Regions from separate parts of the Enterobacter sp. Li2LvB3 genome, predicted to be linked through region 2. Evidence: predicted binding sites of a transcription regulator. Region 2 holds the regulator's gene; each other region holds the start of a gene.
What was found. The regulator LexA, encoded in region 2, represses DNA repair genes until DNA is damaged. The targets are predictions, from matches to a motif close to TNCTGTATGTACATACAGNA.
Positions count from the first base shown of each region.

Region 1 (4,505 bases), on a different contig from region 2:
TGGCACGTTGCCTGGATGATGCCGGTTTGCCTAAAGGCGTACTGCAAATTGTGTTTGGCGTGCCAGATCAGGTTTCCGCCACTCTTATCGCCTCACCGGTTATTCGCAAAGTGGCATTCACCGGTTCTGTACCGGTAGGTCGGCTACTGTCTCAGCGTGCCGCCGCTGGTGTTAAACCGATTACCCTGGAACTGGGCGGCCATGGGCCGGTACTGGTCTTTGCAGATGCTGATATTGACGCGGCGGCGGCTGGCGGGGCGGCTAACCGGTTCCGGGGCACCGGCCAAATCTGTATATCTTCAACCCGCTTTCTGATTCAGCGTGGTGTTTACACGCAGTTTGTCGAACGCTTCGTGAGTGCGACGGAGCAACTTGTTATCGGCGATGGCATGGCGGAAAACACGCAGGTGGGGCCACTGGCGAATATCCGCCAGCTGGAAAAAATGGAAGCGCTGATTGCCGATGCTGTCGCGCAGGGTGCGAAAGTGCTCACTGGCGGGAAACGGCTCAACCGTCCGGGCTTTTTCTTTGAACCCACGGTGCTTGCCGATGTGCCGATGGAGGCGCGGATCATGCACGAAGAACCCTTTGGCCCGATTGCCGTTATGCGTCCGTTCGACGTGCTTGAGGATGGGCTGGCAGAAGCAAACCGCCTGCCGTATGCCCTGTCAGCTTACGCTTTTACGCGTGACGCCCGTACCGTGCTGGATGTTGGCGATGGCCTTGAAGCCGGAATGATCGGCATTAATCAGTACCGCATGGTGGCGACGGAACTGCCTTTCGGCGGCATGAAAGAAAGTGGGCATGGATCTGAGGGTGGCCGGGAAGGTATCGGCCATTACCTGGTGAATAAATTCATCAGCCAAATCTAAAACACACTGGCACTAATAACAGAATATAAGAGGAACTGACCATGAAACCTGTTGATTTTACTCGTCCGCGTGAAGCTGCCCGCGCATTTACCCCTAAACTTTCCGACTTCGTTGAGCAACCGCTGTATTCCGATGTCTGGACAGATCCGGACCTGGCACCGCGCGACCGTAGTCTGGTTACCATCGCCTGTCTCATTGCGCTGAATCACTCCAATGAGCTACCGGCCCACTTGCGTCGCGGCATTGAAAACGGTCTGACCAAAACAGAAATTTCCGCCCTGATTACGCACATGGCGTTTTACGCAGGCTTTCCGGCAGCGATTACCGCGTCTGGCTATGCCAACGCCACGTTTGACGAACAGGCCTGAACGACGGGTTATCCATCTTCTTATTTCAGGAAACAGAACCATGAAAGCAATCACTTTTGATCAATTCGGTCCGGCAGATGTACTTCGCATCAGTGAAGTCGCAGACCCACAGTTGCGCCCCAATGATCTGCTGGTCCGCACGCGGGCCGCGGGAGTTAATCGGGCCGACCTCACCCACAGACGCGGCGGGTATGGCCGTCCTGATTTTGGCGACTCGACGATTATGGGGCTGGAAATCGCCGGTGACGTTATTGCCGTCGGGGAGAATGTAAAAGGCTATAACGTGGGTGACCGTGTTATGGGTATCGTCGGGGGCGGGGCTTACGCGGAAATGGCCCGTATCGATTACCGGATGGCTATGCCAGTGCCGGAAGGTATGGACTATATCCATGCGGCGGCCATTACCGAGGTCTTTGTAACCGCCCATGAAGCACTTATCCATCTGGGGAAACTGAAACCCACGGAAACGGTACTGATCCACGCCGGGGCCGGCGGTGTGGGAGGTGCCGCCGTGCAACTGGCGCACGCGACAGGCGCGACGGTAATCACCACCGCGAATGCTGCAGCACACGATCTCGTTCGCCATCTGGGTGCTGATCACGCCATTGATTACGTGACAGAAGACTTCTCGGAAGTTGTCGCCAGCATTACGGATAACAAGGGGGTCGATCTTATTCTCGATTTTATTGGCGCGCCTTATTTTGAACGAAACGTGAATGCACTCAACTTTGGTGGACGTCTGGTGCAGATTGGCATCATGGGGGGGATTGAAAACGCGAAGATACCGCTGGATCGGGTGTTGTACCGCCATCTGCAGATTATCGGTACGGTAATGAAATCGCGTTCGCAAGAAGTGAAACATGAGATGTCCCGCCGCTTTAGAGAGTGCTGGTTAACTCGCTTCGGTAAGGATGGGCTGAACCCGGTGATTGACAGCGTATTCCCGCTGGCGGAAGCCAGTAAAGCTCACCAGCGTATGGAAGATGGCCTTAACGTCGGAAAAATTGTGCTGACGATGTAGATGACGCGAACGAGAAGGCTTTTTTCCTGCCTTTTCGTCGCAACCCCTTGGCTGTTCGATGTCAGAGGATGAATCAAGTACTGCCATAAAAAACATCACTATAGGGCTAAAAGTGATATCAGAGTATTGCTGTTACTCTGCTTGTCAAAGCGAAGTTCGGATGTCAGGTGGGGTGGGTACGAGTTGTTTCCTTACTCACCCATTGACTGTATACATGTACAGTAGTATTTTTAGGGCCACAGATCAAGCCAAGACTATTTCACATTCTAAGGAAAGGTTATGTTCGTAGAACTCGTTTACGACAAACGCAATTTCGAAGGCCTGCCAGGTGCAAAAAACATCATTCTGGATGAGTTAACAAAGAGGATTTGCCGCGTTTTCCCGGATGCAGACGTTCGCGTTAAACCAATGATGACGCTTCCAGCGATCAACACTGATGCGAGCAAGCATGAAAAGGAACAGATAAGCAGGGTCGTGCAGGAGATGTTTGAAGAAGCTGATATGTGGCTTGAAGCTTAGTCTTCACTTGATGGTCTTCAATACCAGCAGGCAGTCAATTGATGATATGCCTGCCTGTAAACCGTGACTTTCCGCTCGCCGGAAATTTCTTGTATAAAGTGCAAAACGGCAACATCGTAAATGAGCGTCATCTGTTTTCTGTCCAGTCCGTTGGCAACCAGCCTACCGGCCAGCGCCGGGATGATATTGCAAAAATGAAATCCTCAGATATCAAAGACGGTTACCTGCATAGTTTCACGAACAGCATTCATTATCAGAGCGTCTTGAGCGAGGGAAAGAGTGTACCAGGCTTGTCATTTAATTTTTGAATATCCCTTGCGTACCAGAGCATGAAGTTTTGATGATTGAGGTCATTAAAAAGGCAGGTATTTTGGAGAAAAGTTTTGGAGAGGTTTTGGAGAAAGAAAAAGAACTATATATTCCAGCCCGTTAAATCCACATACACCTTCTGAGTTCAGAGGCACAGTCATGACATGGCATCATTTCAAACAGACTTACCTGGTTAAGTTCTGGTCTCCGGTTCCGGCGGTTATCGCCGCGGGCATTCTCTCTACCTACTATTTCGGGATCACCGGCACCTTCTGGGCGGTAACGGGTGAGTTTACCCGTTGGGGTGGGCAATTATTACAGCTCGCGGGCGTGCATACCGAAGAGTGGGGCTATTTTAAACTGATTCATCTGGATGGTACTCCCCTGACCCGTATCGACGGGATGATGATTATCGGCATGTTTGGGGGCTGTTTTGCTGCCGCGCTGTGGGCAAACAACGTGAAGCTACGAATGCCAAAAAGCCGGATCCGCATTATGCAGGCCGTCGCAGGCGGTATTATCGCAGGCTTTGGCGCCCGCCTGGCGATGGGCTGCAACCTGGCAGCCTTCTTTACCGGTATTCCTCAGTTTTCACTTCATGCCTGGTTCTTTGCCGTGGCAACGGCCATTGGCTCTTACTTTGGCGCGCGCTTTACGCTACTGCCCTTCTTCCGCATTCCGGTGAAAATGACCAAAGTCAGCGCCGCCTCGCCACTGACACAAAAACCCGATCAGGCGCGTCGTCGATTTCGACTCGGGATGCTGGTCTTTTTCGCCATGCTGGCCTGGGCATTATGCACCGCCCTTAACCAGCCGAAACTGGGCCTGGCAATGCTGTTCGGCGTTGGATTTGGCTTACTGATAGAGCGTGCGCAGATCTGCTTCACTTCAGCATTTCGCGATATGTGGATAACCGGCCGTACAATGATGGCAAAAGCCATTATTGCCGGGATGGCGGTCAGCGCTATCGGTATTTTCAGTTACGTACAGCTCGGCGTTGAACCGAAAATCATGTGGGCTGGTCCCAATGCGGTGATCGGCGGTTTACTGTTTGGTTTCGGGATTGTGCTGGCCGGTGGATGTGAAACGGGCTGGATGTATCGTGCGGTAGAAGGCCAGGTGCATTACTGGTGGGTTGGACTGGGCAATGTGATTGGCTCTACGGTGCTGGCGTACTTCTGGGATGATTTATCCCCGGTTCTGGCAACCAACTGGGACAAGGTTAACCTGCTGAACACCTTTGGTCCGCTGGGCGGTTTACTTGTGACATACGCCCTGCTGCTGATTGCATTTCTGCTGGTTGTCGCCCAGGAAAAACGCTTTTTTCGCCGCAAGGCTACTAAGACTCACCCCCAGGAGAATATCGCATGAAAGAGATTGTACCTGACTATCGCCTGGATATGGTCGGCGAGCCTT
Region 1 covers NZ_JBSICG010000002.1:96,541-101,045, forward strand. The annotation lists gene ACS603_RS01975 (NAD-dependent succinate-semialdehyde dehydrogenase) at 1-872, shown strand, start outside; gene ACS603_RS01980 (carboxymuconolactone decarboxylase family protein) at 914-1,240, shown strand; gene ACS603_RS01985 (NAD(P)H-quinone oxidoreductase) at 1,281-2,261, shown strand; gene ACS603_RS01990 (DinI-like family protein) at 2,541-2,780, shown strand; gene yedE (selenium metabolism membrane protein YedE/FdhT) at 3,249-4,460, shown strand; gene yedF (sulfurtransferase-like selenium metabolism protein YedF) at 4,457-4,505, shown strand, end outside.
Region 1: the regulator LexA is predicted to act here: its motif matches at 2,466-2,485, upstream of ACS603_RS01990 (DinI-like family protein).

Region 2 (4,505 bases):
GCCAGAAGTTCAGGTTAATACCGGCCGCGATGTGCGGTGGCACCAGACCCTGATGATAAAGCACGTAGGAAAGCAGCAGGTAGTCCATGTGGCTGCGGTGGCAGGGCACATAGACAATTTCGTGGCCGTCATGTGCCAGCTGGCGCACGCGCTCGGCGTTGTGGACGTTGATCCCCTGATAGAGGCGGTTCCACGTAAAGCTCAGAATACGATCGGACAGGCGAATCATCTCGTAGGAGAAGTTCGCGGCGATCTCTTCCATCAATGCGATGGCGTTCTGCTGTGCTTTCTCATGCGAAATCTTCTTGCTGCGCGCTTCGTCTTCCACGGCGCGGGCAATGGCTTTAGACGCCAGCAATTTATTGAACAGGTCCTGACGCGCCGGGAGGCGCGGCCCTACGGCTGCAAGACGCTGGCGCGCAAAGTGCATACGTGCCACGCGAGCCAGTTTTTGCGCGATGATTTTATCCGTACCGTGTTCATCTGCCATACGGCGCAGCGACACAGAAGGAGAGAAACGCACGAAGCTATCGCGACCAAGCCAGGACACCGCGAAGAATTTCTGGATACCGTTGAGCATCCGCAGCGGTGGGTTTTCTTCCCCTTTTTCGCGACCTGGGCGACGACCAAACATCACCGATACCGGCACCATCTGCACATCCAAATCAGGATTGCTGCGGTGTAGATCGAGGTAGTCGTGGAACAGCTTGATGGACTCTTCTTTTGGCGTGTAATAGGTAAACACACGCGGCCCGCCGTGAATGAACACGTAGCGCGGCAGCAGAGTACCGTCGATCTCCAGTGGTTCAAGCGGATCGGGTAAATCATGCGCCAGACACTGGGCGCGGAGCGTGAGCAAGTCTGCCTTCGAGTTGTAAGGCAAAACATACATAATAGGGCGAGAGGTATCGAGCCCTAATTCCAGCGCGGGTTCTGCTGGGATAGACTTGCTTTTTACCAGAACGGTTAATGGTAAATTAAGTAATTTGTAGTAAATTCGTGGCCAGCCGGACATAAACGATGTAAAGCCTCTGGTTAATAATGCAATTGCGGCGCAAGGATAACAGAAAGCGCGCAAAATTTCTGTTGTTACCCGTCATACTTCAGGCGGCAGTAAACGCACTGCGTCTATAGTTACTGACGCTATTTCTAATAAAAGGTTCTTTTAATGGCCAATAATACCACTGGGTTAACCCGAATCATCAAAGCTGCCGGCTATTCATGGAAAGGTTTCCGTGCCGCGTGGATCAATGAAGCCGCTTTTCGTCAGGAAGGCGTTGCCGCAATCGTTGCGGTAATCATTGCCTGTTTCCTTGATGTTGATGCCATAACGCGCGTTCTTCTTATTGGTTCTGTGCTTCTGGTGATGATAGTGGAAATTCTCAATAGCGCTATTGAGGCGGTAGTTGATCGTATTGGCTCTGATTTCCATGAGCTCTCTGGTCGTGCAAAAGATATGGGGTCTGCCGCCGTGTTGCTGGCGATTATCACTGCGGTTATCACCTGGGTCACGCTGCTTTGGTCGCATTTCCGATGAGCCTCGAGGAATAATTAAGTCCCTGGTTTTTTGTGCAGTTTTTGGTTCCAAAATCACCTTTGACTGTATATACTCACAGCATAACTGTATATACACCCAGGGGGCGGAATGAAAGCGTTAACGACCAGGCAGCAAGAGGTGTTTGATCTCATCCGGGATCATATCGGCCAGACAGGAATGCCACCTACGCGTGCGGAAATCGCGCAGCGTCTGGGTTTCCGTTCTCCAAATGCTGCCGAGGAACACCTTAAAGCGCTGGCGCGTAAAGGCGTGATTGAGATTGTTTCTGGCGCTTCACGCGGCATCCGTCTGCTGGTAGAAGAAGAGACGGGCATTCCGCTGGTTGGCCGTGTCGCGGCAGGTGAACCTTTGCTCGCACAACAGCATATTGAAGGTCACTATCAGGTCGATCCTGGCATGTTCAAACCGAGTGCAGATTTCCTGCTGCGCGTTAGCGGCATGTCCATGAAAGATATCGGTATTCTCGATGGCGATCTGCTGGCGGTTCATAAGACTCAGGATGTGCGCAACGGCCAGGTGGTGGTGGCGCGTATTGATGACGAAGTTACCGTTAAGCGCCTGAAAAAACAGGGCAATACTGTGCAACTGCTGCCGGAAAACAGCGAATTCTCTCCAATCGTGGTGGATCTTCGCGAACATAACTTCTCCATTGAAGGTCTGGCGGTTGGCGTCATCCGCAACGGAGAATGGCTGTAATCTCCCCCTGACAGGCTACGGAGCCTCCGTAGCCTGATTCATTTCCCACTCCCGGTATTTTTCATGTCACTGCTGACTGCTTCCGATAAGGCATTGTGGCGTCTTGCACTGCCGATGATTTTTTCCAATATCACCGTTCCGCTGTTGGGGCTGGTCGATACGGCGGTTATTGGTCATCTGGATTCACCGGTGTATCTGGGTGGCGTGGCGATTGGCGCAACGGCAACCAGCTTCCTCTTTATGCTGCTGCTTTTTTTACGCATGAGCACCACCGGGTTAACGGCACAGGCGTTTGGCGCAAAAGATCCCCTGCGTCTGGCGCGTGCGCTGGTACAGCCGTTAATTCTGGCGCTGGGTGCGGGTGTACTTATCGTTCTGCTGCGTACACCACTGATTGAGCTGGCATTACACATTGTAGGTGGCAGTGAAGCGGTGCTGGAGCAGGCACGGCTTTTCCTTGATATTCGCTGGCTAAGCGCACCGGCATCTCTGGCGAATCTGGTTCTGCTGGGCTGGTTGCTGGGCGTTCAGTATGCCCGTGCTCCCGTTATCCTGCTGGTTGTCGGGAACGTCCTGAACATAGTGCTCGACCTCTGGCTGGTTATGGGGTTGCACATGAATGTGCAGGGCGCGGCGCTGGCAACGGCTATTGCCGAGTACGGCACGCTGATTATCGGGTTGTGGATGGTCTGGCGTGTTCTGGTTATGCGGGGCATAACACCTGCACTGCTGAAGGCTGCCTGGCGCGGCAATATCCGCAAGCTGCTGGCGCTTAACCGCGACATCATGCTGCGCTCGCTTTTGCTGCAACTGTGCTTTGGCACACTGACGGTCTTTGGCGCGCGGCTTGGCCCGGAAATCGTTGCTGTCAACGCGGTGTTAATGACGCTGCTGACCTTTACCGCCTATGCCCTCGACGGCTTTGCCTACGCGGTAGAAGCCCATTCCGGGCAAGCGTATGGCGCGCGCGAAAGCGGGCAATTACATGATGTCTGGCGTGCTGCATGTCGTCAGGCTGGGCTGGTGGCGCTGGCATTTGCACTCATCTACGCCTGCTTTGGTGAGTATATTGTTGCGCTGCTCACGTCATTACCTGCACTGCGTGAGCTGGCAAGCCACTACATCATCTGGCAGGTGATCTTACCGGTTGTGGGCGTCTGGTGTTATTTACTCGACGGGATGTTCATTGGCGCAACGCGTGGCGCGGAAATGCGTAACAGCATGGCGGTCGCGGCGGGTGGGTTTGGTTTAACGCTGCTCACGGTGCCGTATCTGGGGAATCATGGGTTATGGCTGGCCCTCGCGGTCTTTCTTCTTCTTCGTGGCCTTTCGCTGGCGTTTATCTGGCGTCGTCACTGGAAAAATAATACCTGGCTTTCATCTCGTCACGACATCTCCTGATGGTAAAAGATTCTGAATAAATTCCTGAGTGCCAGATGCTCAACTAAAATTGTTATCACGTCCAGCATGAAATGAAGGTTTTGGGCGGCCCTTTCACTCTTTAACGATGAGGACCTGATGATGAATAAAGACGAAATCAGCGGCAACTGGAAACAGTTCAAAGGTAAAGCGAAAGAGCAATGGGGTAAGCTGACAGATGACGATATGACGGTCATCGAAGGAAAGCGCGATCAGCTTGTCGGTAAAATTCAGGAACGCTATGGCTACGCCAAAGATCAGGCGGAGAAAGAAGTCGGCGACTGGGAAAAGCGTAACGACTATCGCTGGTAGACCGGTAATACCCGCAAGTACAAGGATGTACACCCTGAGGGCGGCCCTGAGCCGCCTTATCTTTTGCCGTTAGCGCGGTTTTTTCTTTACCAGAATGGAGTGGTCATGCTGGCACGCATCCTGATGGCTGCATGATTCGACCTCCACGCACGCAGAGCATAATCCGTGTGCTTCAATCACATTATGGCGCAGGGCGAAGCCCATTTTGGCTGCCAGCGTATGCATAATGTCTTCAACACCTTCTGCACACTCTTCTTTCACCACGCCGCAGCGGTCGCAGATAAACATGGCCGAGGTGTGGGTAGGCTGATCAAATAAATGGCACAGCACATAGCTGTTTGTTGATTCGACCTTGTGCACAAAGCCCTGCTCCAGCAGGAAATCCAGCGCGCGATAGACGGTAGGCGGCTTGGCCTGCGGCTCGCTTGCGCGCAGCAGGTCGAGTAAATCATACGCACTGATGGCGCCCTGTTGCAGGCTCATCAGACGCAATACTTCAAGGCGCTGTGGGGTCAGGCGC
Region 2 covers NZ_JBSICG010000019.1:71,105-75,609, reverse strand. The annotation lists gene plsB (glycerol-3-phosphate 1-O-acyltransferase PlsB) at 1-1,015, opposite strand, end outside; gene ACS603_RS16175 (diacylglycerol kinase) at 1,169-1,537, shown strand; gene lexA (transcriptional repressor LexA) at 1,646-2,254, shown strand; gene dinF (MATE family efflux transporter DinF) at 2,318-3,655, shown strand; gene ACS603_RS16160 (CsbD family protein) at 3,776-3,985, shown strand; gene zur (zinc uptake transcriptional repressor Zur) at 4,055-4,505, opposite strand, start outside.

Region 3 (4,505 bases), on a different contig from region 2:
CGCCATGGTGTTGCTGGTGGCATATCTGGGAACCTCCCTGAACGAGCTGGCACGTACCCTGCCTAAATACCGTTCATCACTGGTAACTCCGCTGCTGCAAATTGAACCCTGGCTGCAACGCGCGGGTATTGAGGTGTCGGTTGAGGAGCTGCTGAAGTATATCGACCCCAATGCTGCCATGACCCTTGTCACCAGCCTGCTGGCGCAGCTTTCGAATGCTATGACGTCTATTTTCCTGCTGTTTTTGACGGTGGTCTTCATGCTGCTTGAAGTGCCGCAACTGCCGGCAAAGCTGCAACAAATAATGACCCGCCCTGTGGAAGGCATGGGTGCTATCCAGCGTGCGCTGGACAGCGTTTCGCGCTATCTGGTGCTGAAAACAGCCATTAGCCTGGTCACGGGGCTGGTTGTCTGGGGGATGCTCGTCGCGCTGGATGTGCGTTTTGCGTTCGTATGGGGGCTGCTGGCCTTTGCGCTTAACTATATTCCCAATATCGGCTCGGTGCTGGCGGCTATTCCGCCCATCCTTCAGGTGCTGGTCTTCAGCGGGTTTTACGATGCACTCATTTTACTGGCGGCCTACCTGCTGATTAACCTGGTCTTCGGCAACATCATGGAGCCGCGAATGATGGGGCGCGGGCTTGGGCTTTCCACCCTGGTGGTGTTTTTGTCCCTGATTTTCTGGGGCTGGCTGCTCGGCCCGGTCGGCATGTTGCTTTCCGTACCGTTGACCATCATTGTGAAAATTGGTCTGGAGCAAACGGCGGGTGGGCAAAGCATCGCCATTTTGCTCAGCGACATGAGCCATAAGTAAGTGTGGCCCCTGCCTGCCAGGGGCTTACAGGTTCATATCCAGCAGCGGTTTACTGACTCGCCCGGTTTTAGCGCGCCGGGCGCAGTGAGATGCAGTCTGGCTACTATATTATGATTTTATACGTCTTACAGATAACATCAGTTACCAATATTACACAGGGCCTGAGCTATTTTTTCTTCTGCGTGGAAGTAGTTAATTGTAAGTAGTGCGACACCGACAACAATTGCAACAGGAATAACAGGTGAAGCTGCCGCAAGAACATATTTAACGAGCCCATAGCCTAACAATCCCCCCGTAACCAGTACTGCTTTCGAAACATCTGAAGAAACTTCACAATGCCTTATTGACCTCTGATTCAGTAACTACCGTACCACCGGCAAATCCGCATACTTTGTCGTATAAGACGGGGACAGCATCTCACGCTTCATCGACCAGGCTTTCTCGATCCCCTGCCCGGCAAACCAGACTTTCCCTTTCCCGGAATGATTTAACCTGTCTATCGCCTCCATCAATGCCATGCTATTGGCACGCGGGCGGTTGTCATCGAACAAATTAAGCTGTGCGACACCGCAGCTGAAAAAGTCGGCCAGCATCACTCCCGCTTTCATATAGCGATATCCATCGAGCCATATCCGCTCTAATGCTTGCGTAGCGGCACGGATGATATCGCGTGAGTCATTGCTCGGTGTCAACAGGGTGACAGAAGCCTGATTGCCGTAATACACCTCATTCTCCGCATGAGGGCTGGTCCGCAGAAATACACTGATGAAGCGACAATACTGACGCTCGCCACGCAGTTTTTCCGCTGCACGTTCGGCGTAAGCGCAAATCGCCTGATGCATCTCAACGTATTGCGTAATGCGGTGCCCAAAAGAGCGGCTACAGATGATTTGTTGCTTTGTGGGAGTAAATTCTTCCAGGTTAAGGCAACGCTCACCGCGAAGTTCACGAACCGTGCGATCCAGAACCACGTTGAAATGTTTCCTTATTACCCACGAAGAGCTGTCGGCCAGCTCAAGCGCCGTGGTTATGCCCATCGTGTTTAGCTTTTTGGTTATCCGCCGCCCAACCCCCCATACCTCTTCCACCGGCACGGCGGCCAGCAGTTTGCGCTGGCGATCGTGGTCTGACAAATCAACAACACCGCCCGTGCTGCGCCATTTCTTCGCTGCATAGTTCGCAAGCTTCGCCAGCGTCTTCGTCTGCGCAATCCCTACGCCTACCGTCAGCCCGGTATTTTTCAGTACCTGGTTGCGCATCTGATGCCCGAAAATATCCAGTGGCATACAGCTGTCGATGCCCGAGACATTCACGAACGCCTCATCAATGGAATAGATCTCTATCGCCGGGGAAAGATCGGTCAACGTCTGCATCACGCGACTGCTGAGATCGGCATACAGCGCGTAATTCGAGCTAAACACGTAGACCCGTGACGGATAGCGTTTCTCCTTGAACTTAAAGTACGGTTCGCCCATTTTGATCCCCAGCTGCTTTGCCTCACGTGAAAGCGAAATAATGCAGCCATCGTTATTGGATACCACCACAATAGGCTTTCCCTGAAGATCGGGACGAAAAACCGTCTCGCAGGACGCGTAGAAGCTGTTGACATCAACCAGTGCGAACATGGTTATACATTTCCGGGCCACCCACGCGATGGCTTTTTACCCCACCAGAATGTTGATGTGTTTTAAGCGTATGCGTCACCACACCGAAGATTTGCAGCTCCTCTTCGGAGTGAAACGTAATAGGCTGATAGCGAGCATTGTGGGGAAGCAATCTTAAGACCGGCCGGGTTTGTAGCTCTTTTACCGTAAACTCCCCGTCCACCGCCGCCACAACAATGTCGCCATGTCCCGCCGTTAACGAACGGTCAACCACCAGCAGATCGCCATCGCCGATCCCGGCCCCGATCATGGAATCCCCGCTGACTTTCACGAAATACGTCGCACTGGGGTGTTTTACCGCCAGCTTGTTCAGGTCGATACGGTCTTCAACGTAATCCTGCGCAGGGCTTGGAAAACCACAGGCAACGCGCTCCAGAAACAGCGGTAACTCCATGTCCTGCCGGGGATAATACGAAAAGAGAGTGCTCATCATTGCCTTTCCTGCCATATACTGTATATACATACAGTATTACGTATTATGGGTAAGGATCAAGGCACTTTCCGGGCGATCGCGCAAACACGTTGATGTGTGAAGGGATTTAATCCTGCACCTCATCCGGTCGGTTACTCCACCATGACTTTCACTTTAGGCTTCGACAGCAAAATTTGTATCAGCTCCGTAAACGGAACAGGCTTAAAGAAGTAATACCCCTGCTGGAAGACGATATTATTCCGGTTGAGGTAATCAAGCTGCGCTTTGGTTTCCACACCTTCGGCGACAATACTTATCGAGAGTTTACGCGCCAGATCCAGCACACAATCCAGGATCCGGGTGGATTCCTCATGCTCATTGACCCGGCTGACGAAGCTATGGTCAATCTTGATGTAATCGATATGCAGATCGTGCAGGTAAGAGAGCCCTGAATACCCGGTTCCGAAGTCATCCAGCGCGATGGCAAAACCATTTTCGTGCAGCGCATTCAGGGTATGAACCAGGTGTTCGTCAATATCCAGCGGTTCACGCTCCGTGACTTCAATCACCAGGTTCAAATCTTTGCGCTCAAAGCGGCTTTTGTAGTTCAGGCACTCATCCATAAAGGTGGGCATGGCAATATGAGATGCACTGAAGTTAATCCCCACATGGAAACCCTCCGGCAGCTTGCTGGAAATAGCATTCATCTGTATCACCACCTGCGCCATCAGGCTGCGCGTCAACGGTACAATCAGGCCGGATTTTTCAGCAAGCGGGATAAACGAGGCCGGGGAAATATAGCCCGCTTTCGGGTGTTTCCATCTCGCCAGTACCTCCACGCCCCGCAGGGTGCCCTCACGGCCATTAACAACGGGCTGATAAAACGGGATAATTTCCCCCTTTGCGATGGCGCGCTGTAGCGACTCCTCAGGCGGCGTACTTTTATTCAGATATTTATACAGCGCGTAAGCACCGAGACAGGCTACCAGCAGTAAAAAAAACAGGATGCCTGCACCCTGACTTATCAGCCTCTGCACGCTGAATAACGGAGGATAGTTATACTCAATACTGTAGGGATAATCTTTGGCTTCAAGCCGCCCGACATGCTTGCCTTTATTGTTTACCGGCGCGGCATCACCAGACAGGCCCAGCACGGTGTCACCAACCCTTAACCGATAACTGACGTCTTTTATCGAAATACCCAGGGCGTCGCGGATATGGCGATCGCTGACCGTGATCCCAATGCGGCTGTCATCAACTACCGTCTGAAACAGCAGTACGGGTAAACCGTTTACCGTCTCTTTTGCTGGCAGCAGCATCAATGGCAAATCAGGTAATCTCATCACATTAACCAACAGCACACGGTTATCCGGCAGGGATGAACACGCTATTTGCCCATGCGTGAGAATGAAAATAGTCCTGAGATGAGGTTGTAGCGCCGCCTCAGTGCCAAGCCGGTATTGCCCTTCCTCATCACAGCCTGCTCCGGCGACATTCATCGCCGTCCGGGTGGCGCGCTGAGCTTCACCCAGGATCGTATTCATATTCTTTACGACATACTTCGCCCCCGTCATGCTGTCGGCCCGTGCGGAATACCAGAGCTGGGTATTCAGAA
Region 3 covers NZ_JBSICG010000003.1:178,124-182,628, reverse strand. The annotation lists gene ACS603_RS03855 (AI-2E family transporter) at 1-814, shown strand, start outside; gene umuC (translesion error-prone DNA polymerase V subunit UmuC) at 1,177-2,439, opposite strand; gene umuD (translesion error-prone DNA polymerase V autoproteolytic subunit) at 2,423-2,908, opposite strand; gene ACS603_RS03840 (EAL domain-containing protein) at 3,043-4,505, opposite strand, start outside.
Region 3: the regulator LexA is predicted to act here: its motif matches at 2,928-2,947, upstream of umuD (translesion error-prone DNA polymerase V autoproteolytic subunit).

Region 4 (4,505 bases), on a different contig from region 2:
GTTTCGGCTTCACCGCGGCCAAAAATACGCAATGTCTCCATTCCGCGCAGGCGGTCCAGGAAATGGCCGCTTAAACGGCCAAGCGCCAGGAAGTTGCGGCGGTTAGCATCTGCCGCGCCCATCCCCACCATCGCCATAAACAGCGGAATAAGCGGAGCGGTACAGAGCAGAATAAGGGCGGCTACCCAGTTAGACGGGAAAATGGTGGCCACAATCAACAGCGGCACGCATACGGCCAGCGCCATCTGTGGAATATAGCGTGCGTAATAGTCGTGCATATCGTCAATCTGCTCAAGGATAAGCGTCGCCCAGCTTCCGGCGGGCTTGCCCTGTATCCAGGCGGGACCCGCTTGCTGGAGCCTGTCGAGCACCTGGCGGCGAATTTCGAAGCGTATATGCTGTCCGGCGTGGAACCCGACACGTTCACGCAGCCAGACCACCCAGGCGCGCAGAACAAAGATCAGGACTAATACGATAAAGGGCATCAGAAGCGCTTCGCGCGGGATGTTCTCCATGATCATATGATTGAGAATGCGGGCCAGCAGCCATGCCTGGGCAACAATCAACAGACCGCTGATAAGTCCCAGCAGACGGGAAATATTCAGCCAGCGGCGGGAAATAACGCTTTGCTTTTTAAGCCAGCGAGTTAACTCTTGTTGACGGGTTTTTTCCATTGCGTACTTTGCAGGTGACGTTATTAGAAATTGGGCACGGCAATGTTACAACGGAGAGACAATAAAGGCGACTTATCGCCGCCTTTATTTACGTTTGTTACTGACTTGTAAAGATTATTTACCTGTTTCAGCCAGCCCATCAAGGTAACGTTCAGCGTCCAGCGCGGCCATACAGCCGGTGCCAGCAGAGGTGATCGCCTGACGGTAAATATGGTCCATCACGTCACCCGCAGCGAAGACGCCTGGGATGCTGGTCTGGGTCGCGTTACCGTGAATACCGGACTGCACTTTGATGTAGCCGTTTTCCAGCTCCAGCTGACCGTCAAAGATAGCGGTATTCGGGCTATGGCCGATAGCCACAAACAGGCCCGCCACTTCCAGTGATTCCACGTGGTCGGTGTTCTGCGTATCGCGGATGCGCAGGCCAGCAACGCCCATCTGATCGCCCGTCACTTCTTCCAGAGTACGATTGGTGTGCAGCACGATATTGCCGCTCGCCACTTTATCCATCAGACGTTTAATCAGGATCTTCTCTGCGCGGAAGGTGTCGCGGCGATGGATCAAATGCACTTCAGAGGCGATGTTCGCCAGATACAGCGCTTCTTCTACTGCGGTGTTACCGCCACCGATAACCGCGACTTTCTGGTTACGGTAGAAGAAACCGTCACAGGTTGCGCAGGCAGAAACGCCACGGCCTTTGAAGGCTTCTTCAGATGGCAGTCCGAGGTAACGCGCCGATGCACCGGTCGCGATAATCAGCGCATCGCAGGTGTACTCACCGTTGTCGCCTGTCAGGCGGAACGGACGGTTTTGCAGGTCAACCTTGTTGATGTGATCGAACAGAATTTCGGTTTCGAATTTGGTCGCATGTTCGTGCATACGCTCCATCAGCAGCGGCCCGGTCAGGTCGTTCGGGTCGCCTGGCCAGTTTTCTACTTCAGTCGTGGTGGTCAACTGACCGCCTTTTTCCATACCGGTAATCAACACCGGTTGCAGGTTAGCGCGCGCAGCATAGACCGCCGCGGTATATCCCGCAGGTCCAGAACCAAGAATTAGCAGCTTACTGTGTTTGGCCGTGCCCATGAGATCCCCATTGTTGTTGGCAGACATTTGTCAGGATTGTAGGGAATTTGTTGCCGTAAAAAAAGAGCGCAGCAATTTTGATATCGATATGTGCAATAGACACTGGCGATGGATTGAGCGCTATAACATAACGCTTTCTACTAAAAACCGGTTGTTTATAAGGCAATAAAATGAGGATTAATGGTCAGTCGTTATGAATATCCGGCATGTTGTACTAAAAATCGATGTTTTGCTTTGACAATCCCCTGCGCTTTTGCGAAAACATTGAAGGAAGAAAAAAACCGCGTTAACAGTGTGTCGCATAGACATGCACGTAAATGCCATTTTTACCGGGTCAGTGAAATCTACGCATGGTGTGGACAGACGCCATACGTGATGTCGGTGGCGGCCATTTCAGGCACCGGTCTTCTTACCGTAGAACCCGAATCCGCATCGCGTATATTACATAATCAGGCGATGTGATGAATAACGGGTACAGGCTCTGAACAGTGATGTGCACAGGGTCCAGGCAGGAGTAGGGAAGGAATACAGAGAGACAATAATAATGGTAGATAGCAAGAAGCGCCCTGGCAAAGACCTCGACCGTATCGATCGTAACATTCTTAATGAATTGCAAAAGGATGGGCGTATTTCCAACGTCGAGCTTTCAAAACGTGTGGGACTTTCCCCGACGCCGTGCCTTGAGCGTGTGCGCCGACTGGAAAGACAGGGTTTTATTCAGGGCTATACGGCTCTGCTGAACCCGCATTATCTGGATGCCTCACTTCTGGTATTTGTTGAGATTACTCTGAATCGTGGTGCGCCGGATGTGTTTGAGCAATTTAACTCCGCTGTACAAAAACTTGAAGAAATTCAAGAGTGTCACTTGGTTTCCGGTGATTTCGACTACCTGTTGAAAACCCGTGTGCCAGACATGTCCGCCTACCGTAAGCTGCTGGGTGAAACCCTGCTGCGTCTGCCAGGCGTGAACGACACCCGTACCTATGTGGTGATGGAAGAGGTCAAACAGAGCAATCGTCTGGTTATTAAGACGCGCTAACACGGAACAGGTGCAAAATCAGCGTAGTTTGATTACACTCCTGTTAATCCATACAGCAACAGTGCCGGGGATACCCGGCGCTGTTGTCCGTTTTAGCAAACAGGCAGGACATGCCTGATACCTGGAGAGCCTTTCTTGAGCCAGGAATATACTGAAGACAAAGAAGTCACACTATCGAAGCTAAGCAGCGGACGTCGACTCCTTGAGGCGTTGCTGATTGTTATTGCCCTTTTTGCCGTCTGGCTGATGGCAGCCTTACTCAGTTTCAACCCCTCAGATCCGAGCTGGTCGCAAACCGCATGGCATGAGCCTATCCATAATTTAGGTGGCACGCCCGGCGCCTGGCTTGCGGACACCCTGTTTTTCATCTTCGGTGTCATGGCCTATACCATCCCGGTGATCATCATCGGTGGCTGCTGGTTTGCCTGGCGTCATCGTCAGAACGACGAATACATCGATTATTTCGCGGTTTCGCTGCGCCTGATTGGTGCTCTGGCACTGATCCTGACCTCCTGCGGGTTGTCGGCGATTCATGCCGACGATATCTGGTATTTCGCTTCCGGTGGAGTGATTGGCAGTTTGCTGAGCACCGCGCTGCAACCGATGCTGCATAGCAGTGGAGGCACCATTACGCTGCTCTGTATCTGGGCTGCGGGATTAACTCTGTTTACCGGTTGGTCATGGGTGAGCATTGCCGAAAAACTCGGCAGTCTGATCCTTACTATTTTGACGTTTGCCAGCAACCGTACTCGTCGTGATGATACGTGGGTAGATGAAGACGAATACGAATACGAAGATGAGGACGAAGAGGATACCGCTTCAGCTCCGCATCGCGAATCTCGCCGCGCGCGTATTCTGCGTGGCGCGCTGGCGCGCCGCAAACGTGTGGCAGAAAAATTTGCTAATCCGTTAGGACGCAAAACAGATGCTGCGCTCTTCTCCGGCAAACGCATGGATGACGACGAGCAGGTTGAATACCGTGCTGCGGGTGCCCACGTTGACCCTGATGATGTGCTCTTCTCTGGCAGCCGCGCCACTCCAGGTGATTACGACGAATACGACCCGTTGTTAAATGGTCATTCTGTTAGCGAACCTGTCGCGGCGGCAGCTGCGGCAACGACAGCCGCTCAGGCCTATGCTGCGCCTGTTGAGGCAGTCATGCCTTCCGCGCCGGTGTATGAGCCAGAGCCTCTTACCCAGCAACCTGCGGTTGAGTGGCAAGACGCGCCTGCTATCCCTGCACATCAGCCGGTTATTGCCCCTGAACCGCAAAGCTATGCGCCAGCACAGCCGCAGGAACAGTGGCAGCAGCCATACCAGCCGGAACCGGAATACGCGCCGCAGCCGTACGCGGAGTATGAAGCGCCGGTGTCTCAGCCTTATCAGGACTGTGCCCCGGTTGCGGTTGAGCCTGCTCAGCCTGACGCTGAACCGCAAGTTGAAGTGGAAGAGGTCAAACCGACTCGCCCACCAATGTACTATTTTGAAGAAGTTGAAGAACGCCGAGCGCGTGAGCGCGAACAGCTGGCTGCCTGGTATCAGCCCGTACCGGAACCGAAGCAAGAACCTGTGACCAGGGCTCCTTCCGTTACTGTTCCGCTAGTTGACCCAACACCTGTTGTTGCGCCAGTGGCGGAAAGTGTGAAGCACACTACCGCGGCGGCGGCAGTTGCTTCGCCTGTCTTTAGCCTTGCATCTGGTGGCGCGCC
Region 4 covers NZ_JBSICG010000005.1:8,348-12,852, reverse strand. The annotation lists gene cydD (heme ABC transporter permease/ATP-binding protein CydD) at 1-674, opposite strand, end outside; gene trxB (thioredoxin-disulfide reductase) at 789-1,757, opposite strand; gene lrp (leucine-responsive transcriptional regulator Lrp) at 2,302-2,796, shown strand; gene ACS603_RS05565 (DNA translocase FtsK 4TM domain-containing protein) at 2,932-4,505, shown strand, end outside.
Region 4: the regulator LexA is predicted to act here: its motif matches at 2,835-2,854, upstream of ACS603_RS05565 (DNA translocase FtsK 4TM domain-containing protein).